3 regions of the Gelidimonas diazotrophica genome follow, and region 2 is predicted to be linked to each of the others. Evidence: predicted binding sites of a transcription regulator. Region 2 holds the regulator's gene; each other region holds the start of a gene.
What was found. Region 2 encodes sigma-54, which starts transcription at its own class of promoters, with help from an activator protein. Its sites were predicted from a motif close to TGGCANGNAANCTGCTTT; they were not measured.

Region 1 (10,078 bases), 1.8 Mb from region 2:
CGCGCGTGCTGTCCACTAAGAAAAACTGCCATGCCGCGAATAGGCCGGAGGAAATTGCGCCGGCAGCCAGACCGCCCCAAAAAAAACGCGGAATCGGTGGAAAAACCCGCAGCAAGAGCAGCACCGGAATTGCCAGCAGAAAGCGCATCGGACTGTCGTATTCCCGGATCGGCGCTCCATGCACTGCATTGGCAAGGCTGCCGGCCAGGAAATAAAAAGCCAGCACCGAGATCAATGCCAGTTCTTCGCGTTGCAGCTTGCGTTGCAGTTTAATCTCGGCGCGCTTGGGCAGCAGGACGACGCTGCCAGCTAGCAGCAGCACCGCACCGACTGAATATCCGCTGGGAATGACGAGCGCAATTACATAAAAAAGAAAGACTGCGAAAGACGTGTAAACAACCATTGAAAAATCCTTGATTTGCCGTTCATCCCGAAAAGCATGCAGGCGAAATTTGCTTCCATTCAAATTAACCGGGCCACATTATATCCATCGCAATCAGAATTTTTGCGCAGCTTTCATCATGCGCAATCGAAATTGCTCAATATTCGACCGCCACCTGTTGCGCGCCCAGCACCTGTTCAAGCGCTATCTGCAACGCGTCCGACGGCGCCACACGCCATGTGTCGCCCAGGCGCAGCGTACAGTCGACGCCGTCCGGTTTCACGCGCACGGCAATCGGCAGGCCGTTCTCGGCGCGGTGCGGTTCTAGTACTTCCTGAATCTGGGCCGAGGCCACCGTCGCCGGCAAGAACAGGCCAAGCTGCTGCCCGAACTGGATGCGTGCCGCCGCGATATCCATTACCTTCTCTGCAGTAATCCGCAACCCGCCCGAAAAACGGTCTTCCGACACCTTGCCGTGCACCGCCAGGAATTCGTCTTCCTTGAACAGTCCTTTGTTGGCATCATAAATTTCGCTGTAGACCGTCACATCTACGGTTGCGCTGCCGTCATCGAGGGTGATGATGATCATCTTGCCGCGCTGGGTCATTTGGGTGCGCAATGCCGAAATAACGCCGGCCATCAGTCTTGGATCGCGCGACGGTTCCAGATTGGTTAATTTGGAGCGGGCGAACTGGCGCGCTTCGGTCGCGTAGGCGTCGAACATGTGGCCGGACAGGCAAAAGCCGAGCGCGGCTTTTTCTTCGGTCAGTTTCTGTTTTTCGCTCCAGGGCGCAACCTTGACGTATTCCGGCGGCGCCACCAGATCGCTGTCGTCGCCGCCGAACAGGCTGGACTGATTGATCGATGCCAGCGCTTGACCGGCAGCTTCCATCGCGCGTCCGACCGAGGCCAGCAGAATGGCGCGATTGACCTTGAAACAGTCGAACGCGCCGGCGCGGATTAGCGACTCGATGGTGCGCCGGTTGATCTGGCGCTTGTCGACTCGCAGGCAGAAATCGAATAAATCGACAAAAGGGGATTCTATGCGGGCGGCGACGATCGCCTCGATTGCATTCTGGCCGGAACCCTTGACCGCGCCCAGACCGTAGCGGATGAAGGCGGCTTTCTTGCCGGCTTCGCGTTCTGGCGTGAAGCGATAATCGGACAAATTAATGTCGGGTGGCAACAGCGTCAGGCCACAGATATCGAGCGCATCCGCGACCAGAATCTTGATCTTGTCGGTGTCATCCATCGCCAGCGACAAGTTGGCGGCCATGAAAGCGGCGGGGTGGTGCGCTTTCAGATACGCGGTGTGATACGACAACAGGGCGTAAGCGGCGGCGTGCGATTTGTTGAAGCCGTAGCCGGCAAATTTTTCCATCAAGTCGAAAATCTCGTCGGCCTTGGCTTCCGACAAGCCATCCTTGGCCGCACCGTCGCGGAAAATTTGGCGGTGTTCCGCCATTTCCTCGGCCTTCTTTTTACCCATCGCACGTCGCAGCAAATCGGCGCCGCCGAGCGAATAGCCGCCGACCACCTGCGCCATCTGCATCACTTGCTCCTGATACACCATGATGCCGTAGGTTTCGGACAGAATGCCTTCGGTGCGCGGATCGGGATAATCGAAACGTTCGCCGTGCTTGCGCTTGCAGAAGTCCGGAATCAAATCCATCGGACCCGGCCGATACAGCGCCACCAGCGCGATGATGTCCTCGAAACGATCGGGCCGCGCATCTTTCAGCATGCCTTGCATGCCGCGGCTTTCCAGCTGGAACACGGCAACCGTTTTGGCGGCAGTCAACAGTTCATACGAGGCGCGGTCGTTGAGCGGCAGTTTTTCAAGGCTGAAATCGGCCATCGCCGGGTCCAGTTGCTTGATGTAGCGCACCGCGCGATCCAGAATCGTCAGCGTGGTCAAACCCAAAAAGTCGAACTTGACCAAGCCGACCGCTTCCACGTCGTCCTTGTCGTATTGCGATACCACGCCGGAATCGCCGCCCTGCGTGTACAGCGGGCAGAAATCGGTCAGCTTGCCGGGCGCGATCACCACGCCGCCCGCGTGCATGCCGATATTGCGGGCAATGCCTTCGACTTTTTGCGCCAGCTCCAGCAGTTGCTGGACCTCTTCCTCGTTTTCCTGCCGTTCGGCCAGTTGCGGTTCTTCCTTGATCGCATCCGCAATCGTCACGTGCTTGCCGGGTTTGAACGGGATCAGCTTGGAAATGCCGTCGCAGAAGTTGTAGCCGAAATCGAGCACGCGGCCGACGTCGCGAATCGCGCCTTTGGCCGCCATGGTGCCGAAAGTGGCGATCTGCGACACCGCGTCCTTGCCGTACAAATCTTTCACGTGCTGAATCACGCGGTCGCGACCTTCCTGACAGAAATCGATATCGAAATCGGGCATCGATACCCGTTCCGGATTCAGGAAGCGCTCGAACAACAAGTTGTACTCTAGCGGATCAAGGTCGGTAATCAGCAGCGAATACGCCACCAGCGAACCGGCGCCAGAGCCGCGACCGGGGCCGACCGGCACGCCATTTTCCTTGGCCCAGCGGATGAATTCGGCCACGATCAGGAAGTAACCGGGGAAGCCCATGTTGATGATGGTCTTCAGTTCGAACGCCAACCGGGCTTGGTAGCGGGTGCGTTCCTGCTCGCGTTTTTCTGCCAGTGGGTACAGTTGCAGCAGACGCTTTTCAAGGCCGGCTTCCGATTCCGTCTTCAGGAATTCCTCAATCGTCATGCCTTCCGGCGTCGGAAAATTCGGCAGCTGCGGCCGGCCCAGTTCCAGCGTCAGATTGCAGCGCTTGGCGATCTCAACCGAATTTTGCAACGCCACCGGCAAATCGGCGAACAGCGCAGCCATTTGGTCTTGCGTCTGGAAACATTGCAAATCATTGAAGCGCTTGACGCGGCGCGCATTGGCCAGCATCTCGCCTTCGGCAATGCAAGTGCGCGCTTCGTGGGCAATGAATTCCTCTTTCGTCAGGAACTGGATCGGGTGCGTCGCCACCACCGGCAGTTGCAATTTGGCGGCCAGCGCGACGGCTTGGCGTACATGGGCTTCCATGTTGGGCTGACCGGCGCGCTGGATTTCGATGTAGAAATGCCCGGGGAAAATGCTGACCCACTGCTTTGCATGGCGTTCGGCTGCTGCCAGATTGCCGTTGTCGATTGCTTGACCAATATTGCCGAAATGCGCGCCGGACAAGGCGATCAGCCCCGGCTTGCTGCCATCTTGTTGCAGTGCTTGCAACCATTCGGTGCGGATTTCGGCGCGGCCGCGGTGCTGGTTGGTCAGCCAGGCCTTCGACAACAATTCGCACAATTGCAAGTAGCCGCTGCGATTCTTGACCAGCAGCAACAGGCGCGACGGTTTGTCGCGCTCGTCTTCATTGGTGATCCAGACATCGCAGCCGGCAATCGGCTTGACGCCGTTCTCGCGTGCGGCCTTGTAAAACTTGATCATGCCGAACAGGTTCGCCAAGTCGGTCAGCGCCAGCGCGGGTTGCAAATCTTTTTTCGCGGCTGGAATAATGTCATCGAGCCGTACCAATCCATCGACGATGGAATACTCGGAATGCAGGCGAAGGTGGATAAATTGCGGTGTAATCATGGCGGTATTTTACCCGCTGGAGCCAAGGCTTCACTGCCGTTTATAATGGCGCTCACACTTTCTACAGCGGAAATCGCACCATGCAGGCCACAGAACCATTCGTCAATATCGCCGGTTATAAATTCGTCACTTTCAGCGATAGCGTTGAAAAACGCGCTGAATTTCGCGCTTTGTGCGAGAAATTGGCTTTAAAAGGCACCATTTTGCTGACGCCGGAAGGAATTAACCTGTTTCTGGCCGGGCGGCGTGCTGCAATTGATCAATTTCTGGCGTGGCTGCGCGCCGATGCGCGTTTTTCGGATTTTTACGTCAAAGAAAGCACTTCGCCAGAGCAGCCTTTCACCAAGCTGCTGGTCAAGCTGAAACGTGAAATCATCACGATGAAGATGCCGCTGATCAAGCCCGAAGAAGGCCGCGCCCCTTTCGTGGAACCCAAAACCCTGAAGCGCTGGCTCGATTGCGGCCATGACGACAACGGCCGGCCGGTGGTGATGCTGGAAACCCGCAATGCGTTCGAAGTTGATGTCGGCACTTTCAAAAACACTGTTGATTACCGCATCAGCAAGTTCAGCGAATTTCCCGACGTTATCGCCGCCCACAAAGACGAGCTGGAGGGCAAGACGCTGGTCACTTTTTGCACCGGCGGCATTCGCTGCGAAAAAGCCGCGATTCACATGCAAAACATCGGCTTTGACAATGTGTACCAGTTGGATGGCGGCATTCTGCAATATTTCGAGGATGTCGGCGGCGACCATTACGACGGCGAATGTTTCGTGTTCGACTATCGCACTGCGCTCAACCCGAAGCTGGAACCGACCGCCACCACCCAATGTTTCGCCTGCCGCGCCGTGGTCACGCCAAGTGAGCAATTGGCGCCGGAATATGTGCCGGGCGTATCTTGCCCGCATTGCTATAAAGCGTAATACATAAAAAACATTGTCCACAAAAGAAAGAATGAATGACTAGCATCCTGTTTGCAATCGCCGCTTACCTGATCGGCTCGATTTCCTTTGCGGTGGTGGTGAGCAAGTTGCTCGGGCTGAACGACCCGCGCAGCTATGGCTCCGGCAACCCGGGCGCGACCAATGTGCTGCGCAGCGGCAACAAATCGGCGGCGTTGCTGACATTGCTGGGCGATGGCGCCAAAGGCTGGCTTGCCGTGTGGCTCACCATTCGGTTCGGCCCGCAATACGGCGTGGGCGAGGGCGGCGTCGCGCTGGTGGCGCTGGCGGTCTTTCTCGGTCATCTGTGGCCGGTATTTTTCCGCTTCGTCGGCGGCAAGGGCGTCGCGACTGCACTGGGTGTGCTGTTGGGTTTGAGCGGCTGGCTCGGCTTGGGGACGCTGATTACCTGGATGGTGATCGCGTATGCATTCCGCTACTCGTCATTTGCCGCCCTGATCGCCGCCATATTCGCGCCGTTTTACTACGGCTTGATGTTCGGCGTTAATCCGATCCTGTTTGCGGTGCTGGCTATGAGCGCGCTGTTGGTGTTTCGCCACCGCCAGAATATCGCCAACCTGATGGCCGGCAAGGAAAGTCGTTTGGGTAGCAAGAAGGCGTGATTGGGATTTTTAAAAATAGCGGGAGTATGGCTTTAAACACTGCCATTCCCGCATATTTTTAGTGCTAAATTAAAAAATACCAGATGCAGTATATCGGTTGCAGCCCGCGCAGTTTCGTAGGATGGGTGAAACCCATCATTTGCATTGATAGCGATTAAAAAGTGATGGATTTCACCCATCCTACCGATCTACGCCGCGCGCAACGTATCCAGCGGCCAGCGCGGCAGCACATTGAACGCATAATCGCGCTTGGCCGCATCCGGATTTTCCTTCAAGCGCAGCGCTGCTGCGAAGGCGATCATCGCGCCGTTGTCGGTGCAAAATTCCAGTTCCGGATAAAACACCTGGAAGCGCCGTTTGGCCGCTGTCGCATTCAGCGCTTCGCGCAATTGCACATTGGCGCCGACGCCGCCGGCAATCACCAGCCGTTTCAGGCCGGTATCGCGCAGGGCAGTCATGCATTTGGCGACCAGCACTTCCACCATCGCATCGACAAAAGCGCGCGCCACATTGGCTTTGTCTTGCTCGCAAATATTGGTGATCTTATTTTTGACCAGGGTCAGCACTGCGGTTTTCAGGCCGGAAAAACTGAAGTTCAAATCTTTCGAATGCAGCATCGGGCGCGGCAATTTATACACGCCGGGGTCGCCGAATTCCGCCATGCGCGAGATTTCCGGCCCGCCCGGATAACCGAGTCCCAGCAATTTGGCCGACTTGTCGAAAGCTTCACCGGCGGCGTCGTCCAGCGTTTCGCCCAGCAAGGTATAGCGCCCGACGCCATCGACGCGCATCAATTGCGTGTGGCCGCCGGATACCAGCAAGGCCACGAACGGGAACGCCGGTGGCTTGCTGGCGAGCAAGGGCGATAGCAAATGGCCTTCCAGATGGTGAATGCCGAGCATGGGCTTGTCGAGCGCCAGCCCCAGACCGCAGGCAAACGATGCGCCGACCAGCAGCGCGCCGGCCAGGCCTGGACCTTGGGTGTAGGCGATGGCATCGATGTCGGTTAGCGTTTTGCCGCTGTCTTTGAGAGTTTGTTGCAACAGCGGGACGGCGCGCCGGATATGGTCGCGCGATGCCAGTTCCGGCACTACGCCGCCATACGCCGCGTGCATCGCAACTTGCGAGTGCAGCGCGTGCGCCAGCAAGCCTAGTTCGGTGTCCACCAGCGCGATGCCGGTTTCGTCACAGGAGGATTCAACGCCTAAAACAAGCATGGGGATTCTCTACAGGTAGGTGTGTGGTGTGATTCTTGCATACATTTTTTGGGTGTATTTCTTGTTTGTATTATAGAAGATGGCGCTCCTTAAGCCCGATACCCGTGCTGCAACGATGAATGGATTGTTACTTTGAAGACGCAGATCACGACATCAGAAATAGGCAAGCTTCGCATTGTTGTCGTCAATACCGTCTGGTCCCTGGAGGATGCGGATGATGCCGCCGCACGCGCCCATTCGGAGCGTTCGCGGGCGTTGCGCATCGGCCTGCTGCAGGCGGGCTACAACATCGTCGCCGCGATTCCTGGGGATTTTTACCTGCAGGAGCGGATCGCGCAACTGCAGCCGGACATCATCATCATCGACGCCGAGTCCGATGCGCGCGATGTGCTGGAACAGATCGTGATCGCCACCCGCGATGCGCCGCGCCCGATTGCGTTATTTACCGAAGATGCCAGCGAATCGCATATGACGGTGGCGATGGAAGCCGGAGTGTCGGCCTATGTGGTGGCCGGCTTGCAGGCGGAGCGCGTCAAGCCGGTGCTGGATGTCGCAATGGCGCGTTTCAATGCCGATCAAAAATTGCGCATTGAATTGTCCGACACCAAAGCCAAACTGGCCGAGCGTAAGACCATCGACCGCGCCAAAGGCTTGCTGATGACGCGTCACAAGCTCTCGGAAGAAGAGGCGTACCAGAAACTGCGCCGGTTGGCGATGGACAAGAACCTGAAAGTGGCCGACATCGCGCAGCGCATCCTGGATGTCGCTGATTTGCTGGGTTGAGATGGCTTGTGTTGGTGCGTCGCACAAAACTGGTGCGAAAAAACGCCTGAGTTGCATCCGGATGGACGGATTCCATTGTGGAAAAGCTGGCACGGCAATTGCTGAATGAAAGATAAGCGCTAACGATGGCGTATGTGTGGAACCGGCCAACGGCGGTCGGTTCTGCCAAGACAAAGGTGTCTCTCCGCATGATTTATTTCATGACGGACAGGCACCTTTTTTATTGGTTCAAATAGTGGGAGAACAACCATGTTCAGCGATAAAAACCATCCAGTCAGCGCAACCGGACAAGACCTTGTCGACAGCAAACGCCGCAGCCTGATCAAAACCGCAAGTCTCGCCGCAGGAGCAAGCATGTTTGGATTATCCACAGGCGGAGTCTGGGCCGCCGGTTCCGACAAGCCGGAAAAGGAAGAGGTCAAAGTCGGATTCATTCCGCTGACCGATTGCGCTTCGGTGGTGATGGCATCGGTACTCGGCTACGACAAGAAGTACGGCATCAAGATCGTACTCAGCAAGGAAGCGTCATGGGCTGGCGTGCGCGACAAGTTGGTCAATGGCGAACTGGACGCTGCGCATGTGTTGTATGGCTTGATTTATGGGGTGCAAATGGGCATCGGCAGCCCGAAAAAAGACATGGCGGTGCTGATGTCGCTCAACAACAATGGGCAGGCGATTACGCTGTCGAAAAAACTCGCCGACAAGGGCGCGGTCGATGGCCCCAGCCTCGCCAAGCTGATGCGTACCGAAAAGCGCGAATATACTTTTGCCCAGACTTTTCCGACCGGCACGCATGCGATGTGGCTGTATTACTGGCTGGCCGCCAGCGGTATTGATCCGTTCAAGGATGCACGCGTCATTGTGGTGCCGCCACCGCAAATGGTCGCCAATATGCGGGTCGGCAATATGGACGGCTTCTGCGTTGGTGAGCCTTGGAATCATCGGGCGATCATGGATGGCGTCGGCATCACTGCCACCACGACGCAAGACATTTGGAAAGACCATCCGGAAAAAGTGTTGGGCGCCAGCGGCGATTTCGTCAAGAAATATCCGAACACCGCGCGCGCCCTGGTCGCTGCAGTGCTGGAAGCCGGCCGCTGGATCGATGCGTCCTTGGGCAACAAGAGCAAGATGGCCGAAACCATCGCCGCCAAATCGTATGTGAATACCTCGGTCGATGCGATCAACCAGCGCATTCTCGGCCGCTACCAGAATGGCCTCGGCAAGACCTGGGACGACCCGAATCACATGAAGTTTTTCAACGAAGGGAAAGCGACTTTCCCTTACCTGTCCGACGGCATGTGGTTCATGACGCAGCACAAGCGCTGGGGCTTGCTGAAGGGCGAACCGGATTATCTCGGCGTGGCAAAAGCAGTGAACCGGATCGACATCTACAAAGATGCTGCCGCAATGGCGAAGGTCGCCGTGCCGAAAGAGGTGATGCGAACCAGCAAACTGATGGACGGCACCGTATGGGATGGCAAAAATCCGAAAGCCTATGCCGCTTCTTTCAAGATCAAAGCCTAAGGAGTCATCATGATTGCAGTAATGGATTCCACCACAAACACGCCGGCCACCGCGGTCGCAAAATCACCACCGGAGAAAACGATGGTTGCTGGTGCCAGCCCAGCTGTTGCGAAAGCGGCAGGCAGGAAACTGTCATTCCGACCTTTCCTTATGGCGGTCGTGCCGCCTGTGATTGGCGTCGCTTTGCTGGTGCTGATTTGGCAAATCATCTCCATCAAGAATAGCGGCATTCCTTCACCGCTGGCGACTTTCAACGAGGCCGTAATCCTGTTCTCGGACCCGTTCTACATCAACAGCCCGAATGATCAGGGCATTGGCTGGAACGTGTATGCGTCGCTGAAGCGGGTGGCGATCGGCTTCGGCTTAGCGGCAGCAATCGGCATTCCGCTGGGCTTCATGATCGGCCGTTTCACTTTCCTGTCGCGCATGTTCGGTCCCATCATCAGCTTGCTGAAACCGGTGTCGCCGCTGGCCTGGTTGCCAATCGGCTTGTTGGTATTCAAGGCGGCTGATCCGGCTGCGATCTGGTCGATTTTGATCTGCTCGATCTGGCCGATGATCATCAACACCGCCATCGGCGTGCAGCGCGTGCCGCAGGATTACATGAACGTGGCGCGGGTGCTGAATCTGTCGGAATGGAAAATCCTGACCAAAATATTGTTTCCTGCTGTGTTGCCGCACATGCTCACCGGCGTGCGTCTTGCCATCGGCACCGCCTGGCTGGTCATCGTCGCAGCGGAAATGCTGACCGGCGGCGTCGGCATCGGATTCTGGATCTGGGATGAATGGAATAACCTGAACGTGGCGCACATCATCATCGCCATCGTCGTCATCGGCGTGGTCGGTTTGATTCTGGAACAGGCGCTGGTCGCGGTCGCGAAGGCATTCACTTTTGAAGATAGCGGCAACTGATCGCTGTAAAGAAAAATAAGGAAAAATAAGGAAAAATCATGGAAAACCAAGATCACAAGTTCATTGATGTGCAGCAC
Region 2 (10,078 bases):
GCTGCGGCAACAAAGTCGCCATCATCAAGCCAAATGCCATGGCGGCGGCAATCGTAAACAGCACTTGCGCCATGCCCAGCCCAAACACGGTTTTGCGCATGGCAAAAAGCTTCGGCAGCGAGAATTCCAAGCCAATCGAAAACATCAGGAAAACCACGCCGAATTCCGCCAGCTGGTGGGTATTTTTACTATCTTCCACCAAACCGAGTGCGTGCGGTCCGATCAGCATGCCTACCACCAGATACCCCAGCATCGGCGGCATTTGCAGCATGCGAAAAGCGACCACGCCCAACACCGCGGCGCTTAACAAAATGAGGGTAATTTCCAGTGCTGAGAACATGATTTTTAATAAGTTGGCGCAGGGCAGACAGTTTTGTTACCACTGGCAGGTTTTTTGCTTTGCTAATTCGATTATACTTTCAGTATGAATCAATCCATTGCAAAAAACTTGCCAACGACGTTCGGCGCACCCCAAGCGCTGCGTGCGCTCGATTTGGCGCGTGAAACGCTGCAAATCGAAGCTGACGCGATACTGGCGCTAAAGGGGCGGCTGTGCGCCGATGACAACCGCATTGGCCGGGCAGTTGCCATCTTGTTCGCTTGCCGCGGTCGTGTAGTGGTGTCCGGGATGGGCAAATCCGGCCACATCGGCCGCAAAATCGCCTCGACCCTGGCCTCAACCGGCACCCCGGCTTTGTTCCTGCATCCGGGGGAAGCGGCGCACGGCGATCTCGGCATGGTGACCGCGCAGGATGTTTTTATTTCGATTTCCAACTCAGGCGAAGCGGCGGAACTGGTGGCTATCGTGCCGATCATCAAGCGCATGGGCGCCAAACACATCGCCATGACAGGCAATGATGCTTCCAGCCTGGCGCTGCTGTCCGATGTGCACCTCAACGTCCGGGTCGACCGCGAAGCCTGTCCGCTGAATCTGGCGCCGACTGCCAGCACCACCGCCGCTCTGGCGCTGGGCGATGCGGTGGCGGTGGCGCTGCTGGATGCGCGCGGCTTCCAGGCCGAAGATTTTGCCCGCTCGCACCCCGGCGGCGCACTCGGCCGCCGCCTGCTGACCCGTGTGCGCGACGTGATGCGCAGCGGCGACGCGGTTCCGGCCATAGCGGTCGACGCCACGCTGAGCGCCGCCCTGCTGGAAGTTTCCCGCAAAAGCATCGGCATGACCGCCGTGGTGGACGATGGGTTTCACGCCGTCGGCGTGTTTACCGACGGCGATTTGCGGCGCCTGATTGAGCATGTCCAGGATTTCAGCAAACTGCTGATCGCCGACGTGATGCACGCCAACCCGCGCACCATCGGCCCCGACCAGTTGGCGGTGGAAGCGGTTGAAATCATGGAACAATTCCGCATCAACCAGTTGCTGGTGGCCGACACTGATGGGGTTCTGATCGGGGCGCTGCATATCCACGACCTGACCCGCGCCAAGGTCATCTGATGACGCAGGACAATGACCGTATCGAACGTGCCCGGCAGCGCGCAACCCAGGTCAAGTTGATGATTTTCGACGTCGACGGCGTCCTGACCGACGGCAGCCTGCACTTCGGCCCGGAAGGCGAAGTCATCAAGAGCTTCAACGTGCTCGACGGCCACGGCATCAAGCTGTTGCAGCAATCGGGTGTAGCCACCGCCATCATCAGCGCGCGCCAGTCGGCCATCGTGGCCCGGCGCGCAACCGATCTGGGCATTGTGCATGTGCAGCAGGGGATGCACGACAAGCGGCACGCCTTCGAGCAATTGCTGGCGCAGACCGGAATCCCGATGCAATCCTGCGGCTTTATCGGCGACGATGTGATCGATCTGCCGATCCTGACGCGGGTAGGTTTTGCCGCCAGTGTGCCGAACGCACACCCCGAAGTGCAGTGTCGGGTCCATTACGTGACGCAAGCCGGCGGCGGGCGTGGCGCGGCGCGCGAGATTTGCGACTTCATCCTGCGCGCGCAAGGCAATTACGAGGCGGCGCTGGCGCCGTACCTGACATGAAAACCGCCGGCGCGACCTATCGCCTGCGCCTGATCGTGATCATTGCGTTGGGTGTAGTCATGACGCTGGGCAGTTTCTGGGTGCTGGAAGTGATGCGCAAAAGCGGTATCGATAACGCACCGGATATTGCCCGCAGCGAACCCGATTTCTATGTCGATAATTTTAAATTCATTCAACTCGCCAAAAACGGACAGCTGCACTACAAGATGTCCGGCGACAGGCTCACCCACGAGCCACTGCATGACTCTTACCAAATCGTGCAACCGGTCATCATCAACCCGGGCCAGGCACGCGCACCGATGACGATGCGCGCCGAAAGCGCAATCATCGAAGACGATAACAGCAAGGTGCATCTGCACAAGAAAGTGCAAATCGATCGCCCCGCTTCCGGCCAGAGCCAAGCCCTGCACCTAGAAACCGAATACCTGCTGCTGCTGCCCGACGAAGATGTGATGCAGTCGGACCAGCCGGTGAAAGTACTGCTGGGCCAGTCCACGCTCTCGGGCAATGGCCTATTTGCCAACAACGCCACCCGGGAATTGCGTGTATCGGGCAATGTGCGCGGCAGCTTTCCGGCATCGTCGGCGCATTGATGCTTACTGCACCGAGCCTGCGGCAACCAACCCTCTTTGATAGGAATAGCGTTATGAAACGGTTTTTTCTGATGTCCCTGACGCTGGCCGGGATGATTTTTTCGGCGGGCGCGCTGGCCGAAAAAGCCGATGCAGACAAGCCGACCAACATCGAAGCCAACCAAATGGCTTACGATGATCTCAAACAGATCAACACCTTCATCGGCAACGTGGTCTTAACGCGCGGCACGCTGCTGATGAAAGCGGGCAAGGTGGTCGTCACGACAGACCCGGCCGGCTATCAGTTCGCCACTTTGTACGGCGCACCGGGTGCAGTGGCAACCTTTCGCCAGAAGCGCGATGGCGGTCCCAACCTGTGGGTGGAAGGACAGGCAGAGCGGATCGAATACGATACCAAGGCAGAAATAGCCAAATTGTTTTCGCACGCGAAGCTGAAGCGGCTCGATGGCAGCAAGACCATCGACGAAGTCGAAGGCGAATTCATTTCCTACAACAGCGGCAGCGAATTCTTCAACGTTACCAACAGCGCCAGCGGTGCCGGCACGCCGGGCAACGGGCGCATCAAGGTGACCATCCAGCCGCGTACTGTAAAGGGCCAATAAGATGAGCCGATCCAGTATCCCAGGCAGTACCCTGAGCGTGCGCGGGCTGCAAAAAAGTTACAGCAAACGGCTGGTCGTGCGCGACATCTCGCTGGAAGTAAAAAGCGGCGAAGTGGTTGGCTTGCTAGGCCCCAACGGGGCCGGCAAGACCACATCGTTTTACATGATCGTAGGTTTGGTGCCATCGGACGCCGGCACCATTGATCTCGACGGCGTCGACATCTCGCGCCTGCCGATCCATCGCCGCGCGTTACTCGGTCTGTCTTACCTGCCGCAGGAAGCCTCGGTTTTTCGTAAACTGACGGTCGAGGACAATATCCGTGCAGTACTGGAGTTGCAAAAAGAAAATGGCAAAGCGCTCTCGAAAGCTGCCATTGAAGAACGCCTGAACAAGCTGCTGGCCGACTTGCAAATTGAAAAATTGCGCGAAAATCAGGCGCTGTCGCTTTCCGGCGGCGAACGCCGGCGGGTCGAGATCGCCCGGGCGCTGGGCACCAACCCGCGCTTCATCCTGCTCGATGAACCGTTTGCCGGGATCGATCCGATTGCCGTCATCGAGATTCAGCGCATCGTGCGTTTCCTCAAGGAGCGCGGCATCGGCGTGCTGATCACCGACCACAATGTGCGCGAAACCCTCGGCATCTGCGACCGCGCCTACATCATCAACCAGGGTGCGGTGCTGGCCAGCGGCCAGCCCGACGACATCATTGAAGATGCCTCGGTACGGCGGGTGTACCTGGGCGAACATTTCCGCATGTGAAGATAAACCACCTGATGCGACAAGTCCTTTCGGTATGAAGCAATCACTCCAGCTGCGCACTTCGCAGCATCTTGCGCTGACGCCGCAGTTGCAGCAATCGATTCGCCTGCTGCAATTGTCGACGCTGGAGCTGCACCAGGAACTGGAACAGATTCTGTGCGACAACCCGCTGCTGGAACGGCTGGACGATCCGCTCGACCATTCGGTGCGTTTGCTGGCCGATGGCGCAATCAGCACCAGCCCTGCCACCACCACAGCCTCAGCTGAAACCGATCCAGCCAGTATGCAAGACGGCAGCGCCGCCGAAGCAGATGCCGGATTCGATACGCCCGATGCACAGACGGCCGCATCGGACTGGAGTTTTGACGATGTGGCGCGCACCAGCAAAGCACCGGAAGACGACGACGGCCGGGCCCAGCTCGGCGCCCACGAATGCACTCTGCGCGAGCACCTGCTGGAGCAAGCCCATTTAAGCTTGCAGCAACAGCGCGACCGCGCGTTGCTGGAATTGCTGATCGATGCGCTCGATGACAATGGCTACCTGGAAGAATCTCTTGACGCCATCCACGCTCGCTTGCCGTCCGAACTCGATATCGAGCCGGAAGATCTGACGTTCGCGCTGGCCTTGCTGCAAAGTTTCGACCCGGCCGGGGTTGGCGCACGCAACCCGTCGGAATGTCTGGCGCTGCAGATCCGCCGCCTGCCTAAAGCACCGTTCGTTACGCGTCGCCTGGCGCTGGCCATCGTCGAACAACACCTGGCTTTGTTTGCGCAGCGCGACTTTAGCAAACTCAGAAAACTGCTCGATTGCGACGATGAGGATTTGCGCGAAGCACAGGCGCTGATCAGGCAATGCAACCCGCATCCGGGCGCCATATTCGGCAGCGGCAGTGCCGATTATGTAGTGCCCGACGTCATAGTCAGGCCCGGCAAAAATGGCTGGCAAGTCAGTTTGAACCATGAAGTCATGCCGCGCCTGCGGGTCAATGCACTGTATGCCAACATCCTTAAGCAAGACAAGGGAAGCGGCTCGATGACGTCGCAGCTGCAGGAAGCGAAGTGGCTGATCAAGAATATGCGGCAGCGTTTTGATACGATTTTGCGCGTTGCACAAGCGATAGTCGAGCGGCAACGGAATTTTTTCAGCCACGGCGCAGTCGCCATGCGGCCTCTTGTCTTGCGTGAAATTGCTGATACACTAAACCTGCACGAGAGCACAATCTCCCGCGTCACTACCCAAAAATACATGCTCACGCCGCATGGTATGTTTGAGTTGAAATACTTCTTTGGCAGCCATGTCGCCACCGAAACCGGAGGAGAAGCTTCCTCCACTGCAATCCGCGCACTCATCAAACAATTGATAGGAGCTGAAAACCAGAAAACACCACTTTCCGACAGTAAAATCGCCGACATGCTGGGCGAGCAAGGTATGGTCATCGCCCGTCGTACCGTCGCAAAATACCGCGAAGCGCTCAAAATCCCGCCTGTCAATTTGCGAAAGTCTTTGTAGTCCAGTCGTCTGAAGTCCTTGCAATGCAGTTACTGTTGCTGCATTTTGACTCTGGCCGCCCCATCAGGCCCGAAGCAGGCAGCGATAATTTCCATAGGAGTGTTTTATGAATCTCACCATCAGTGGACATCACCTCGAAGTAACCCCCGCCATTCGCGAATATGTACAATCCAAAGTCGAGCGCATTACGCGCCACTTCGATCATGTCATTGATATCGCGCTCATCCTGAGCGTTGACAATCTCCCTGAAAAAGAAAAACGGCAACGCGCTGAAATCAACCTGAATCTCAGCGGGAAAGCGCTGCACGCTGAAAGCACGGATCAAAACCTGTACGCAGCCATCGATACGATGATCGACAAGCTCGACCGCCAAATCATCAAGCACAAGGGCAAGGTACAAGACCACCCACACGATGCCATCAAGCACCGGGACGGAGAACCCGAGTTGCCGGAAGCGTCCGCGATTTCCTGAGAGGAGATACGCAGAGTCGAACAATTCGACTCGCAACAATCAAGGGCGCAAGATGCGCCCTTTTTGGTACCTGATACATCGGTTCAATCTGCTACTGTTACCCGATTGCAACTCCATTCACCATTCCAGCCAAGGCGCACTTTCACCATGACAGAACACGTTCACATTTCGACCGAAAACCAGATCGGCTGCATCACGCTGAATCGTCCCAAGGCGCTCAATTCCTTGTCGCTGGAGATGATCCGGACTCTCACTGAAACGCTGCTGGCGTGGCGCGCCGACACCGGCATCCGCGCGGTGCTGATCCGCAGCAGCAGCGAAAAAGCTTTCTGCGCGGGCGGCGATATTCGTTTCTTTTACGATGTCGGCATTGCAACGCCGCGTGGCGGCAGCGCTTTGCTGGAAGATTTTTTCACCGAAGAATATGCGCTCAACCACCTGATCCATCATTATCCGAAACCGTATATCGCGCTGATGGATGGCGTGGTGATGGGCGGCGGCATGGGCGTGGCGCAAGCCGGCCCTGCCAGCCGGCTGCGCATCGTGACCGAACGCACCAAAATGGCGATGCCGGAAGTCAATATCGGCCTGTTCCCGGATGTCGGCAGCGGCTATTTTCTGTCGCGATGTGCAGGGCAACTCGGTACCTATCTGGGCGTTACCGGCGACATCATCACCGCCGCGGACGCCTTGTATGCGGGCCTGGCCGATTTTTTCCTGCCGTCGTCGCAATTGCCGGTCTTAACAGAAATGCTCGAATCCGGCGACGATATCGAGGTGCGGACGGCCATTTGCGACTTCGCAGCCGACTTCGACAATGGCATTGCGCCCGAGGCCAGCATGCTGGCGGTTCATCGGGACGCGATCAATCGCCATTTTGCACAGGATACAGTGCCAGACATCATCAAATCGCTGTCGCAGGACCAAGCACCGTTCGCCCAAAAGACTCTGGCCCTCATGCAAAAACGTTCGCCGCTGATGATGTGCGTGACGCTGGAACAGATCCGGCGCAGCGCCGCCCTGAGCGTGGCCGAATGCCTGCGCATGGAGCGCACCATGGTGCGTCATTGCTTCGAGCAGGGCGAAGTCATCGAAGGTGTGCGGGCACTGGTGGTGGACAAGGATAACGCGCCGCAGTGGAATCCGGCCACGCTGGCTGAGGTAACGCCGGACATGATCGCCGGCTTCTTCGCGCCGGTCTGGCCGCCGCACGCGCATCCGCTGCGAAGCCTCGAATAACCGTAACTATTCAGCCCGCATCAAGAAACTTCCAAACCGAAGTGGTTTTTTGTAGGAGCGCACCCGGGCGCGGAAGCAGTCGCCTGACTGCAGCCGTTGATCGCGCCCGGGTGCGCTCCTACAACATCGTACCATTCCGCTCTTAATTGCCTTGCCGGCTGAATAGTTACGGGAAACCTTTATAAGCAGGGGGTATATTTAAAAACAGTGGATTTTCCGCATGCTATACATGCGGTATTAAAAAATACCTGGAGGTGTATTTTTTAATGCCCCAATTATCAGAGTTCTTCCACCATGAATAAACGCCGATGTTCGCGCGTTGCATAACGGTCGGTCATGCCGGCAATATAATCGGCAATTTTGCGCGCCTGCGCCTGCAAGTCGTTCTGCCCGGCAGGCAGGCGATGGTCCGGCGGCAGCAGACTCGGCTCTTCCATGAAGGCTTCAAACAGCGCGGTAATGATGTGGCGCGCCTTGGTCGTCATGCGGTTGACCAGATAATGACGGTACAGATTCTCATGCAGGAAATGCTTCATCAGGGCGGCATCCTGCCGCATCTGGTCCGAAAACGCGATCAGCGTGCCGGCGCTGCGCACCGCGTCGATCGATGCCGGTTGCGCCTGCGCGATGCGGGCCTCGGAAGTCCGGATTAAATCGACGATCAACGCATTGATCATGCGACGCACCGTTTCATAGATCGCCCGCCGCCCGCTGATGCCGGGAAATACCGCTTCGACTTCGTGCCGATGACGCGCGAACAGATCGACTTCGCCCAATTGTTCGACCGTCAGCAAGCCGGAGCGCAAGCCGTCATCGATATCGTGATTGTTATAAGCAATTGCGTCAGCCAGATCGACCAGCTGCGCCTCCAGCGACGGCTGCCTGCGGTCGATGAAACGCTGGCCGATGGCACCGAGCTTGGCCGCATTTTCCAGCGAGCAATGCTTGAGGATGCCTTCACGGGTCTCGAAGGTCAGGTTCAAGCCATCGAAAGCGCCATACCGTTGTTCCAGCGCATCGACCACGCGCAAGCTTTGCAGATTATGTTCAAAGCCGCCATAGCCCTGCATGCAGGCATTCAGCGCATCCTGTCCGGCATGGCCGAACGGCGTGTGCCCCAAGTCATGCGCAAGCGCGATGGCTTCGATCAAATCTTCGTTCAGGCGCAGATTACGCGCCACCGAGCGGGCGATTTGCGCCACTTCAAGGCTATGCGTCAAACGGGTGCGGAACAGGTCGCCTTCGTAATTGACAAAGACTTGCGTCTTGTATTCCAGACGGCGAAAGGCGGCAGAGTGGATGATGCGGTCACGGTCGCGCTGGAACTCGGTGCGCGAGGAAGGCGGCGGCTCCGCAAAACGCCGGCCTTGCGATGTGGCCGGCTGGGCTGCATAGGGAGCAAGATTGGCGTTGAGGTTCATGGGCCTGGAGTCAAATTTAATGTGATTTAATGAATTGCAGCTTGCAGCGTTGCCAGCAGAATGTCTGGCGGCACGCTCATGATAGCGGGTTTTCCGAGCGGCTTGAGGAGGATGAATTTGATCTGGCCGCCTTCGTTTTTCTTGTCGACTTCCATCAACTCCAGCCAGCGCGCCTGGCCCAGATCCGGCGCTACCGTCGGCAAACCTGCTGCCTGCACCAGAGTATTGACACGAATCTTGGTCACGTAATCGATAAAACCCAGCCGGTACGACAGATCGGCGGCCATCACCATGCCGCAACCGACCGCTTCACCGTGCAGCCACTTGCCGTAACCGAGTCCGGATTCGATCGCATGGCCGAAAGTATGGCCGAAGTTGAGAATCGCGCGCAAACCGCCCTCGCGCTCATCCTGGCGCACCACATCGGCCTTGATTTCGCAGGAACGGTGGATTGCCGCGGTAATCGCGGCAGTGTCCCGCGCCACCAGTTTGGCGATATTGCTCTCGATCCAGTCGAAGAATGGCGCATCGATGATGGCCGCCATCTTGATGATTTCGGCCAGACCGGCGGCCAATTCGCGCGCCGGCAAGGTGGCCAACGTACTGGTGTCGCTGATCACTGCCTGCGGCTGGTAAAACGCGCCAATCATGTTTTTGCCCAGCGGATGGTTGATACCGGTCTTGCCGCCGACGGCAGAATCGACCTGCGACAGCAACGTGGTTGGGACTTGAATGAAAGGTATGCCGCGCATATAACTGGCGGCCGCAAACCCGGTCAGGTCGCCGATGACGCCGCCGCCCAGCGCAATCAGGGTGGTCTTGCGGTCACATTTTGCGCCCAGTAAGGCATCGAAAATCTGCATCAGACTGGCCCAGTTTTTATACTCCTCGCCGTCGGGCAGGATGATGGTCATTACCTGTTTGCCGGCCGCCTGCAACGCCTGCGCAAACGGCTCCAGATACAAGGGCGCCACAGTGGCGTTGGTCACCACCGCCACCCGCTGGCCCTGGATATGCCGCCCGAGCAGAATGGGGTCGGTCAGCAGCGACTGGCCGATGATGATCGGATAGCTGCGGTTGCCCAGATCGACTTTCAGTTGCATGGAATGGTGTTGCAAAGTATTCATCTGTTGCCGTTTATTCTGGGGTTCGTCAAGCGCACAAGAGTGTGCAGTCTGCTCAAACTGCACTGACAGTCCCAAGTGGTGCAATATGGAATGCACCATGAATTGTACATTTGGTCGCCCGGTATCGATGACGACATGGGCAATTTCGCGATACAGGGGATCGCGCTGGCGACTGAGTTCTTCCAGCAGTTTGCGCGGATCGGCAGTCTGCAACAACGGCCGGTTCTTGTCATGCCCGGTGCGCTGCAAAATATTTTGCACACTGGTACGCAAGTACACCACCGTACCGCGCGCATGCAAGTAAGCCCTGCTCTCTGCATCGAGAATCGCACCGCCGCCGGTAGCCAGCACGATGCCCT
Region 3 (10,078 bases), 1.1 Mb from region 2:
ACAGGTCGTAGTGCTCGGGCGCGTATGCCAGATCGGTGATCCAGGCACTCAGATGTCGATGCTTGGCCCAAGCTCGTCGCTGGCTGCGTTTGGGGGTAAATTCCAGCGCCCGTATCCGTACCGGAATGCAAGCCCGGCAGCCGTCGCAATTGGGCCGATAGGTGAAAACCCCGCTGCGCCGAAAGCCATTTTTAACCAGTTGCGAATATACATCCGCGTTGATCAGATGCGAAGGCGTAGCGACCTGCGAACGGGCTTGACGATGCTCCAGATAACTGCATGGATAAGGCGCCGTTGCATAGAATTGCAAGGTAGAAAACGGCAACTCCTTAGGGTGTGTCATGCGTTTTCCAGCGTCGGTAAAGAGGGTGTCTGGTTGCTCTTTGCGGTATCAGGGGCGGCTGCGATATCAAGCAATCCGATCGGCGTCCATATTGCAATCGGCGGCTGCACGGTTAATTCCTTAAGTCGGGCGATGAATGCTGCTCTGGGTATCGGCGCTGCGCCAAGTGAAGCCAGATGCGCTGTTTCTTGCTGGCAGTCTATCATCGAGACGCCGTTTTTTCTCAGGAAATGCAGCAGGTAGGCGAGCGCGATCTTGGAGCCGTCGGTTACCCGCGCGAACATCGATTCGCCGTAAAACATACGTCCGATGCACACCCCATAAGCACCGCCGACTAGTTGACCGTCCAGCCATAATTCGGATGAGTGCGCATAACCCTGGCGGTGCAAGGCGCCATAACCGTAGATAATTTCCTCCGAAATCCAGGTGCCTGGCCCATCCTTGCGCGGTGCAGCACAGGCTCGCATGACTGCTTCAAAAGCGTGGTCGAAGCGAATCTCCCAGCGCCTGCCGGCTTGTATCTCACGGTCGATTTTTTTGAGCGTTTTTTGGAGGCTGCGGGAAATATTGAAACTTTCAGTCGCTAACACCATGCGCGGATCGGTACTCCACCATAGGATCGGTTGCCCCTCCGAAAACCACGGGAAGATCCCGCCCCGGTAAGCGTCCAGCAGACGTCGCGGCGACAAATCCGCGCCAGCCGCGAGCAGGCCGGCCGCACCTTCTTCTGCTGTAAGGGCAGTAGTTACGTCCGGAAATGGGTCATCTGGCTCAAGCCACGGAATCATTTTGGTGATTTTATCTGCACATTATCAGTGCATTATGTTGGTATAAAAATGTCTCTTATGATTATGCATCAACTTTAGTCGCGTTAAATCAATAGCTTATTCAATTTATAAAAATGGAATGTTTATTGCTTCATAGCTACATAAATATTTTTTTATGCACTTTAATGGGGAGTTTTTATATGGATGCTCATGCATATGGCGCCAACGCATTATTTGTCTTACTTGGGGCCATCATGATTTTGGCGATGCATGCTGGTTTTGCCTTTCTGGAACTGGGAACCGTTCGCAAGAAAAATCAGGTTAACGCGTTAGTGAAAATATTAGCTGATTTCGCGATTTCAACCATTGCTTATTTTTTCGTAGGTTACAGCGTCGCCTATGGCGTCAATTTTTTCAGTAGTGCAGAAGTGCTTTCGGCCAGGAACGGCTTTGATCTGGTTAAGTTTTTCTTTCTGTTGACCTTTGCTGCCGCAATTCCAGCGATTATTTCGGGCGGTATTGCAGAGCGTGCCAAATTTTATCCACAGCTGGTTGCCACTGCTTTGCTTGTCGGCTTGGTCTATCCGTTCTTTGAGGGCATTGTCTGGAATCATCGTTTCGGCATTCAGGCGTGGCTGAAGCTGATGTTTTCTTACGAATTCCATGATTTCGCTGGTTCAGTCGTAGTGCACGCGGTTGGCGGCTGGGTGGCGTTGCCGGCGGTCTTGTTGCTCGGCGCGCGCCGGGGGCGTTATGGGAAGGATGGTGCAATCTCTGCGCATCCGCCCTCCAGCATTCCGTTTCTGGCGCTGGGAGCCTGGATTTTGACTATCGGCTGGTTCGGTTTCAATGTGATGAGCGCGCAAACCCTGGACCAGATGAACGGACTGGTGGCAATCAATTCACTGATGGCGATGGTGGGCGGTACTTTGGTAACTTTGCTGCTGGGCAAAAACGATCCGGGTTTTGCATATAACGGTCCGTTGGCCGGACTGGTTGCCGTTTGCGCAGGTTCGGACTTGATGCATCCTTTGGGGGCGCTGGTGACTGGCGGCATCGCAGGCTGGATTTTTGTCTGGATGTTTACGTTGACCCAAAACAAATGGAAAATCGATGATGTGCTGGGCGTCTGGCCACTGCATGGTTTGTGCGGCGCATGGGGTGGTCTGGCCGCGGGTATTTTTGGATTGCAATCGCTGGGCGGGCGGGGCGGTGTCTCAATCCTGTCGCAACTGCTCGGCACCTTGATGGGAATTGGCATCGGTTTTGTCAGCGGGCTGGTTATTTACTGGGTGTTAAGGAAGGTCGTCGGCATCCGGCTTGATCCGGAGCAGGAATTCGATGGTGCCGACCTTGCCATCCACAAGATCAGTGCGACACCGGAGCGCGAATCTAGTTGGTAGGCTGGCGTACAACAGGTATTGAATAGCGCCACAAAAAGCGCTATCAGCTCCATTTTTATAAAAATTATAGGGGGTATGGTAAATTTATATGTCATCGCCGCAATATTTTATTGCGTAACTTAAAAATACCTATTGTAGTATATTTATTCCACTGCGCTTGCCACCGGCTGGTTGCATGACAGTCGTTCCCAAGCAAAATGGCCCTATAGCGCAGACAATCTTTGCGCTATAGGGCCATTCAAATCCAGCTTGAATAAACGGTAATCAGTCGAAAATCGGGCTTTCGACACCGAGGATTTTGTGCAACTTCGGCGATGTGGTGGTGTACTGCATGTGGATTTTCTTCTCGGGGAAGATGTACGGCGCAGCGCCGAACGCAGCGAGTGCGGCTTCGTGGAAGCCGGACAGGATCAATTTTTTCTTGCCCGGATAGGTATTGATATCGCCGACCGCAAAAATGCCGGGTACGTTGGTTTCGAATTTTTCAGTATCGACCACTTTGAGTTGCTTGCGCTCGATATCCAGACCCCATTCGGCAATCGGCCCGAGTTTCGGCGACAGGCCGAAAAACACCAATAAATCATCCAGCGGCAGGCGGCGGGTCACACCATCGGCACAGGTGACCTTGATTTCCGACAGCTTGTCGTCTTTGGTTTCCATGCCGGTGATTTGCCCTACCAAAAATTGCATTTCGTAGTCTTCGCATAGTTGCTTCATCTTTGCAACCGAGGCTGGCGCGGCGCGGAAGTCTTCGCGGCGATGAATCAAAACCACCGATTCGGCCTTGCCGATCAGATTCAACGCCCAGTCCAGCGCGGAGTCGCCGCCGCCGCAGATCACGATATTCTTGCCATGGAAACTCGCTGGGTTCTTGACGCGATAGAACAACTGCGTGCCTTCGAACTGTTCGATACCTTCCACTTTCAGGGTACGTGGCTGGAACGAACCGACGCCGGCCGCAATAAAGATGGTCTTGGTGATGAAGAGGGTGCCGGCGGAGGTTTCCAGATTAAAGCGGCCGTCTTCCCGTCTTTCGACACCGGTGACTTCCTGATTCAGGTGGAAAGTCGGTTCGAACGGTGCAATTTGCTTGAGCAAATTGTCAGTCAGTTCCTGACCGGTACACATAGGAACGGCCGGAATGTCGTAGATCGGTTTGTCGGGATAGAGTTCGACGCATTGACCGCCAACTACAGGCAGTGAATCGATCACATGCGCCTTGATTTCCAACAATCCGAGTTCGAATACCTGGAATAATCCGACCGGGCCGGCGCCGACGATGACGGCATCGGTTTCGATCGGAGTATTGCCGGAGATTGTTTGATTCGGTACGGAGGTCGAGGCAATGGTGCCGGCGCTGGTTTTCATACGGCTTTCTAATTCCTGTTTCATTTCAGTTGTCCAAAAACGCCACTCTGCGGCCCGAGCCAATCAGGCAGTCAAGCCTGGCGTAAATACAGGCGCATCTGTGTACATGCGCCATAGAATGAAGGCGTTTAGCGTTGCAGAAGCTGCAACTTATCCTTGACGTCTTTCCACTCATCGGCGATATCCAGTGGGCTTTTGGTCTTCGTGATGGAGGGCCAATTGCGGGCCAGTTCGACATTGATTTTAATGAATTGCTGCTGGTCGGCCGGAACATCTTCTTCTGCAAAAATCGCATTGACCGGGCATTCGGCAACGCATACCGCGCAGTCGATGCACTCATCCGGATCGATGGTGAGAAAATTCGGGCCTTCACGGAAACAATCTACCGGGCAAACATCCACGCAGTCCGTGTAACGGCACTGGATGCAGGATTCGGTGACAACGTGGGTCATAGCAGTCCTATCTGTAATTTTGCTGAAATCAGCCGCACGCCTGGGCGTCCTGTCGGGCTCCCAGCGGGACGCTACTATATGTATGCAATAACGGCCAGGCTGCGGTAAGCCCTGTATTTTAAGTTAATCAGGCAGTTATAACAAACTTCTCTTTTAGACTAAATACCTATAAGCAAATTCCAGAGCCTGTTAACGTGGGGAATACGTGAATTATTTGCTTTTGCGGTTTGAAATAAAATCACGTTGGTATCGGCGATATTGGAAGAATGATTCGGCTACACTGCCAGTTCTTACATTGGGGATGAAAGCATTATGGATACTTCGGCAGCGCGTCAGGCCATTTTTGGCCGCATCCGCAAAGCACAGCAACGATCAACCCAAGTCAGCCAAGGCGAACTCGATGCGGTGCAGGATTATCTGCGTCATCATCCGAGCGGGCCGCAGCCGCATACCGGGGATGACCTGATCGCGCATTTCACAGAGCAAGCCCTGCGCATGTCGGATACCGTGGCCGAAGTTGCCAGCATGGCCGAAGTGCCAGCGGCGGTTGCCGTTTATCTGGACGATTTAGGTATTGCCAAGCAGGCAATTGCCTGGAAGTCGCTGGATGCGCTGGCATGGGCGCAGGCTGGAATTCAGTTGGCGTTCCGCCCACCTGTCAACGAAGATCTGGTTGGCATCACAGGCGCTTTCTGTGCAGTCGCAGAAACCGGTTCGCTATTGCTGTTGTCCGGCCCCGATACCTACGCCTCCGCCAGTTTGCTGCCGGAAACGCATATTGCGGTCTTGCCGGCCTCGCGCATCGTGGCTTATATGGAAGAGGCTTTTGCTCTGGTGCGCGCTGAGCGCGGTGAGTTGCCGCGTGCGACCAATTTCATTTCCGGACCATCGCGCACCGGCGACATCGAGCAGACTATTGTCCTGGGAGCGCACGGTCCGTACCGCGTACATGTGATCGTGGTGATGGACGCCTGATTGCCGGATTCGCAACTGCAAAATAACCGTATTGTCGCGATCTTTTTTTGCTGCCCGTTCTCCATCGAACCAGAAATTGTCGATGGGAAACGGGATTTTCTCATTTGACGCGATAATAACGGGAGCAATAAATCATAAGGAGACTGCAATTGCGTATCAAAAATAACATCAGTGTTCTGATGTGCCTGCTTACGGTACTGCCGGGCTTGGCACATGCATCCACCATCGATGGCAGCCAATTATCGCTCTGGTGGGGCATCCCTTTCGCCGGCATGTTGTTGTCGATTGCGTTTGTGCCATTGCTGGCGCCCCAGTTCTGGCACCACCATTTCGGCAAAGTTGTGATCGGCTGGTCGCTGGCTTTCTTGCTGCCGTGTATCGTGTTTATCAGCCCGGCGACGGCGACGGCCGGGCTGATGCATGCACTGACCGATGAATATATTCCATTCATCATTTTGCTGACGGCGCTGTTCGTGGTGGCTGGCGGTATTTGTGTGCGCGGCAATCTGCATGGCACGCCGATGCTCAACACCGGATTGCTGTTGATGGGGACGTTGCTAGCCAGCATCATGGGGACTACTGGCGCCTCGATGTTGATGATTCGTCCATTGATTCGCGCCAACGATAACCGCAAGCATGTGATTCATGTCATCGTATTTTTCATTTTTCTGGTATCCAATGTGGGCGGTTCGCTTACGCCATTGGGCGACCCGCCGTTATTTTTGGGGTTCCTGAAAGGAATTGATTTTTTCTGGACCCTGAAGAATATTTTTCCGGAAACCCTGTTTGTTTGTGGCGTACTGCTGGTATTTTTTTACTTTTTGGACCGCCACTATTACCGCATCGGTCAAGAAGAATTGCCGCAATTGCAAGATTCCACTACGGATTCAGCCATCCGCTTGGAGGGTAAAGTCAATTTCTTACTGTTGCTAGCCATCATCGTTGCAGTGCTGATGAGCGGCTTCTGGAACTCGGGCGTGAGTTTCTCAGTATTTGGCGCGCATATCGAATTGCAAAATGCGCTGCGCGATGTGTTATTGGTGGCGGTTACCTTGGTTTCGCTGGGCATCACGCCGAAGACGGCGCGTACCGGCAATGATTTCAGCTGGGGGCCCATGCAGGAAGTGGCCAAGTTATTTGCCGGTATTTTCATCACCATCATTCCGGTAATCGCGATGCTCAAGGCCGGCGAGGCCGGCGTCTTTTCAGCCGTGGTGCGCGCTGTTACCGATACCAATGGGCAGCCGATCAATGCGATGTACTTCTGGGCTACCGGTTTCCTGTCGGCCTTTTTGGATAATGCACCGACCTATCTGGTGTTTTTTAATATTGCCGGCGGCGATGTCCATCAATTAATGACAACAATGGGATCTACCCTGGCCGCGATTTCCTGCGGCGCGGTGTTCATGGGCGCGGGCAGTTATATCGGCAATGCGCCGAACATGATGGTCAAGGCGATCGCCGAAGATCGCGGCATCAAGATGCCATCGTTCTTTGGATATATGGCGTGGTCGACGGCGATTCTGGTGCCGCTGTTCGCCCTGACCACCCTGATTTTTTTCCGTTGAGGCTATGATGAAACCGAAGATTCTTGTTACCCGCGCGGTGTTTCCAGAAGTGATCGATTTGCTGGCGCAGCATTTCGAGGTTGAATCGAATCAGCCCGACCAGATTTATACCGAAAGCGAACTGATCGGCAAGTTACACGGCAAGGAGGGCGTATTCACTACGCCGAGCGAACGCATCTCGGCCGAGGTTATCGCCGCCAATCGGCAGCTCAAGGCGATTTGCAATATGGCGGTTGGCTTCAATAACATCGATCTCGATGCGGCCACCCGCGCCGGCATCATGGTCACCAACACGCCGGAAGTGCTGAATCAAACCACCGCCGATTTCGCCTGGGCCCTGATGATGGCGACCGCGCGCCGCGTGACCGAGGCGGAACACTGGCTGCGCGCCGGGCAATGGAAAAAATGGCGCTTTGACACCTTCCTGGGAGCCGATGTGCATGGCAGCACGCTGGGCATTCTCGGCATGGGGCGGATCGGCCAAGCTATCGCCCGGCGCTCGCTCGGATTCGACATGCGGGTGCTGTATCACAATCGTTCCCGTTTGCCGGTTGCAAAAGAAGCGCACGCGAATAACGCCATGTTTGTCAGCAAGCAGGAATTGTTGCGCAGCGCCGATCACCTGATCCTGGTGCTGCCGTATTCGCCGCAAACGCATCACACCATCGGCGTAGCAGAACTGGCGTTGATGAAACCCGGCGCTACGCTGATCAATATCGCGCGTGGCGGCATCGTCGATGATGTGGCGCTGATCGCAGCCTTGCGGGAGCGGCGCATTGCTGCTGCCGGGCTGGATGTGTTCGAGAACGAACCTCGCTTCCACCCGGATTTTCTGAGCTTGCCGAATGTGGTGCTGACGCCCCATATCGCCAGTGCGTCAGAACCCACCCGCCGTGCAATGGCATACTGCGCGGCAGAAAACCTGATTGCCGCCTTAAGCGGCGCGCAACCGCAAAATATCTTGAACCCCGAAGTCAAAGGATAAGGCCATGGCCGACATCAGCATCACGCAGCAACACACGCTACCGCACGACCAGGCCAGGACCGCGGCGCAAAAAGTCGCCGACCAGATGGCCCAGGAATACGACATGAGCATCGCCTGGGAAGGCGATATTTTGACCTTCAAGCGCAGCGGCATCGCTGGCACGCTTGCAGTCCAGCCGAGCCAGGCCGTGCTCGATGTCACGCTCGGCGTCATGCTGAAGGGATTTGCGGCCCAGATTGAGGAAAAGCTGGGCCGGAATATGGCCCGGGTATTTGTCGCCTAACTTGCAATTTTAATGGAGTATATTAAATTACACATAACTTCCCGCAATATAATATGGCGATATAAAAAATACTATTAGATAGTATTATTTTTCGATGGAGGCTTTGAAAGGTGCTTGAATATCCCCTCTAGTTGTTTGCTTTGTATGCGCTTTCATCCGTGCTATTTTTGCTGCGATTGTTTTGATGCCCGCATCTGTCGCCTGTCGTCAGATGCATCACTTTCCACAAATGGAGCACCCATGACCCTGCAATCCCAATTTGAGCTAGCCGTAGCCGACTCCAAGAACCTGCCTGAACGCCCCGACAACATGACCCTGCTGAAGCTGTACGCATTGTACAAACAGGGCAGTGCAGGGGATGTGCAGGACGAACGTCCGGGCATGACCGATTTTGTTGCGCGCGCCAAATGGGATGCCTGGGCGGCGCTGAAAGGACTGTCGCAGGATCAGGGCATGCAGCAATACCTCGATCTGATTGCGGACTTGAAGGGATAAGCGCCGGCTGACTTAACTGCGCTTGTGCCAAAAGCGCAGACAATAAAAAACCCGCACTGAATTTCAGTGCGGGTTTTTTATTGTCTGCCAGCCACATGGCTGTTATTCGGCCACTGTTTCCACCGCGCCGGAGCCAATGTTGGCGACGCCCTTAACGGCAGAACCGGCAACGCTGAGCGCAGCGGAGCCGACCGTCACGCCCACGCTAACTACAGTGCTGGCGACCGAGACCGCGGCACCGGCGACCGTCACCACGACGCAACCGGTGCACAGCAACGCGGCACCTAGCAGAACAGTCAGCGGGAAGATTTTCATGACTATTCAGGCAGGCTTCAGACGCCTAGCAGTTCAACTTCAAAAATCAGCGTCGCGTGGGGAGGAATCGCGCCACCGGCGCCACGGGCACCATAGCCCAATGCGGCGGGAATGATCAATTTGCGTACGCCGCCGATTTTCATGCCCTGCACACCTTCATCCCAGCCCTTGATGACATGGCCGGCACCGAGCGGGAACTGGAACGGTTCGTTGCGATCCTTGCTGGAGTCGAATTTGCTGCCGGCACTGCCGTCGGCATTTTGCAGCCAACCGGTGTAATGCACGCTGACATGGACGCCAGCCTTGGCTTCTGCGCCAGTGCCGACGGTGATTTCTTCGTATTGCAGTCCTGATGCGGTCATGATTGCTGACATGATTTTCCTTTTAAAATTGGTTCACAAAGTTGCCAGATTGTAGACCAAATCAGGCCGTTCGTAACATTCAGGCCCATCCATATTGGATAAGGTTCATTGGAGGGTTCTCACCGTGGTAAAATGCGACGCTTTCGAAAAAAGGTGAAAACAGTGAAGCATTTGGTTTTACCTTTTAACCATAAAACAACAATAGCGGATGATTTCCTTTTTGTTGGCATTTTTTGAATCAAGTTTAGCGAAACACAGCATTCATGCGGGTTTAAGACCAAATCCGGCTCCGGCACCATATATCGTTTAAGTTGCTTGAGATTATGCGGGGTCTGTGAATTCAATTGCCATGCCAACTTATCCGTTGGTGTAAGCGTGCTTAATAAGTAATAAGTGCCTGGTTCATTTTTCGGTCAAGTTACTTTCTACAAAAATGTAGGGCGTCTTTCGATTGCGCTCGTTGTAAATCTGTGGCAGTAGCTCAGTTGGATAGTGCAACGGCTCTTCTAAGTTGTAGGTCGTGGGTGCTTATTGCAGGTGTTTGTAGTTGCATATCATACTGAACAGGTACGTCTACCTGCCCTTAGCTCAACTGGATAGAGCAATGCCCTTCTAAGGCATAGGTTACTGGTTCGATTCCAGTAGGGCAGACCAAAATTAAGCATTAAAATCAATGACTTAACAAAAATTCATGTTTTGGATTTGTTGTTACTGTCCCTCTCGCCATCTCCATGTGCCCGCTGTGTAACCTACTTTAGGTAA

Region 1: the regulator sigma-54 is predicted to act here: its motif matches at 7,650-7,667, upstream of KGFNPO_RS10820 (CmpA/NrtA family ABC transporter substrate-binding protein).
Region 3: the regulator sigma-54 is predicted to act here: its motif matches at 1,246-1,263, upstream of KGFNPO_RS06370 (ammonium transporter).

What each region holds. Positions count from the first base shown of each region.
Region 1 is NZ_CM146349.1:2,327,657-2,337,734, reverse strand. Features, by position in the region: gene KGFNPO_RS10850 (O-antigen ligase family protein) at 1-403, opposite strand, end outside; gene dnaE (DNA polymerase III subunit alpha) at 540-3,998, opposite strand; gene KGFNPO_RS10840 (sulfurtransferase) at 4,079-4,921, shown strand; gene plsY (glycerol-3-phosphate 1-O-acyltransferase PlsY) at 4,957-5,562, shown strand; gene tsaD (tRNA (adenosine(37)-N6)-threonylcarbamoyltransferase complex transferase subunit TsaD) at 5,751-6,779, opposite strand; gene KGFNPO_RS10825 (ANTAR domain-containing response regulator) at 6,939-7,562, shown strand; gene KGFNPO_RS10820 (CmpA/NrtA family ABC transporter substrate-binding protein) at 7,812-9,089, shown strand; gene ntrB (nitrate ABC transporter permease) at 9,099-10,001, shown strand; gene KGFNPO_RS10810 (ABC transporter ATP-binding protein) at 10,040-10,078, shown strand, end outside.
Region 2 is NZ_CM146349.1:277,963-288,040, reverse strand. Features, by position in the region: gene KGFNPO_RS01405 (cation:proton antiporter domain-containing protein) at 1-340, opposite strand, end outside; gene KGFNPO_RS01400 (KpsF/GutQ family sugar-phosphate isomerase) at 425-1,450, shown strand; gene KGFNPO_RS01395 (KdsC family phosphatase) at 1,450-1,995, shown strand; gene lptC (LPS export ABC transporter periplasmic protein LptC) at 1,992-2,588, shown strand; gene lptA (lipopolysaccharide transport periplasmic protein LptA) at 2,642-3,190, shown strand; gene lptB (LPS export ABC transporter ATP-binding protein) at 3,192-3,950, shown strand; gene KGFNPO_RS01375 (RNA polymerase factor sigma-54) at 3,985-5,460, shown strand; gene hpf (ribosome hibernation-promoting factor, HPF/YfiA family) at 5,567-5,932, shown strand; gene KGFNPO_RS01365 (enoyl-CoA hydratase/isomerase family protein) at 6,080-7,171, shown strand; gene KGFNPO_RS01360 (deoxyguanosinetriphosphate triphosphohydrolase) at 7,450-8,592, opposite strand; gene aroKB (bifunctional shikimate kinase/3-dehydroquinate synthase AroKB) at 8,619-10,078, opposite strand, start outside.
Region 3 is NZ_CM146349.1:1,366,470-1,376,547, forward strand. Features, by position in the region: gene KGFNPO_RS06360 (arginyltransferase) at 1-343, opposite strand, end outside; gene aat (leucyl/phenylalanyl-tRNA--protein transferase) at 340-1,131, opposite strand; gene KGFNPO_RS06370 (ammonium transporter) at 1,311-2,513, shown strand; gene KGFNPO_RS06375 (NAD(P)/FAD-dependent oxidoreductase) at 2,778-3,881, opposite strand; gene fdxA (ferredoxin FdxA) at 4,010-4,333, opposite strand; gene KGFNPO_RS06385 (LutC/YkgG family protein) at 4,646-5,308, shown strand; gene KGFNPO_RS06390 (sodium:proton antiporter) at 5,488-6,876, shown strand; gene KGFNPO_RS06395 (2-hydroxyacid dehydrogenase) at 6,884-7,861, shown strand; gene KGFNPO_RS06400 (polyhydroxyalkanoic acid system family protein) at 7,866-8,144, shown strand; gene KGFNPO_RS06405 (acyl-CoA-binding protein) at 8,385-8,639, shown strand; gene KGFNPO_RS06410 (hypothetical protein) at 8,742-8,954, opposite strand; gene KGFNPO_RS06415 (FKBP-type peptidyl-prolyl cis-trans isomerase) at 8,972-9,328, opposite strand; tRNA gene KGFNPO_RS06420 (tRNA-Arg) at 9,894-9,970, shown strand.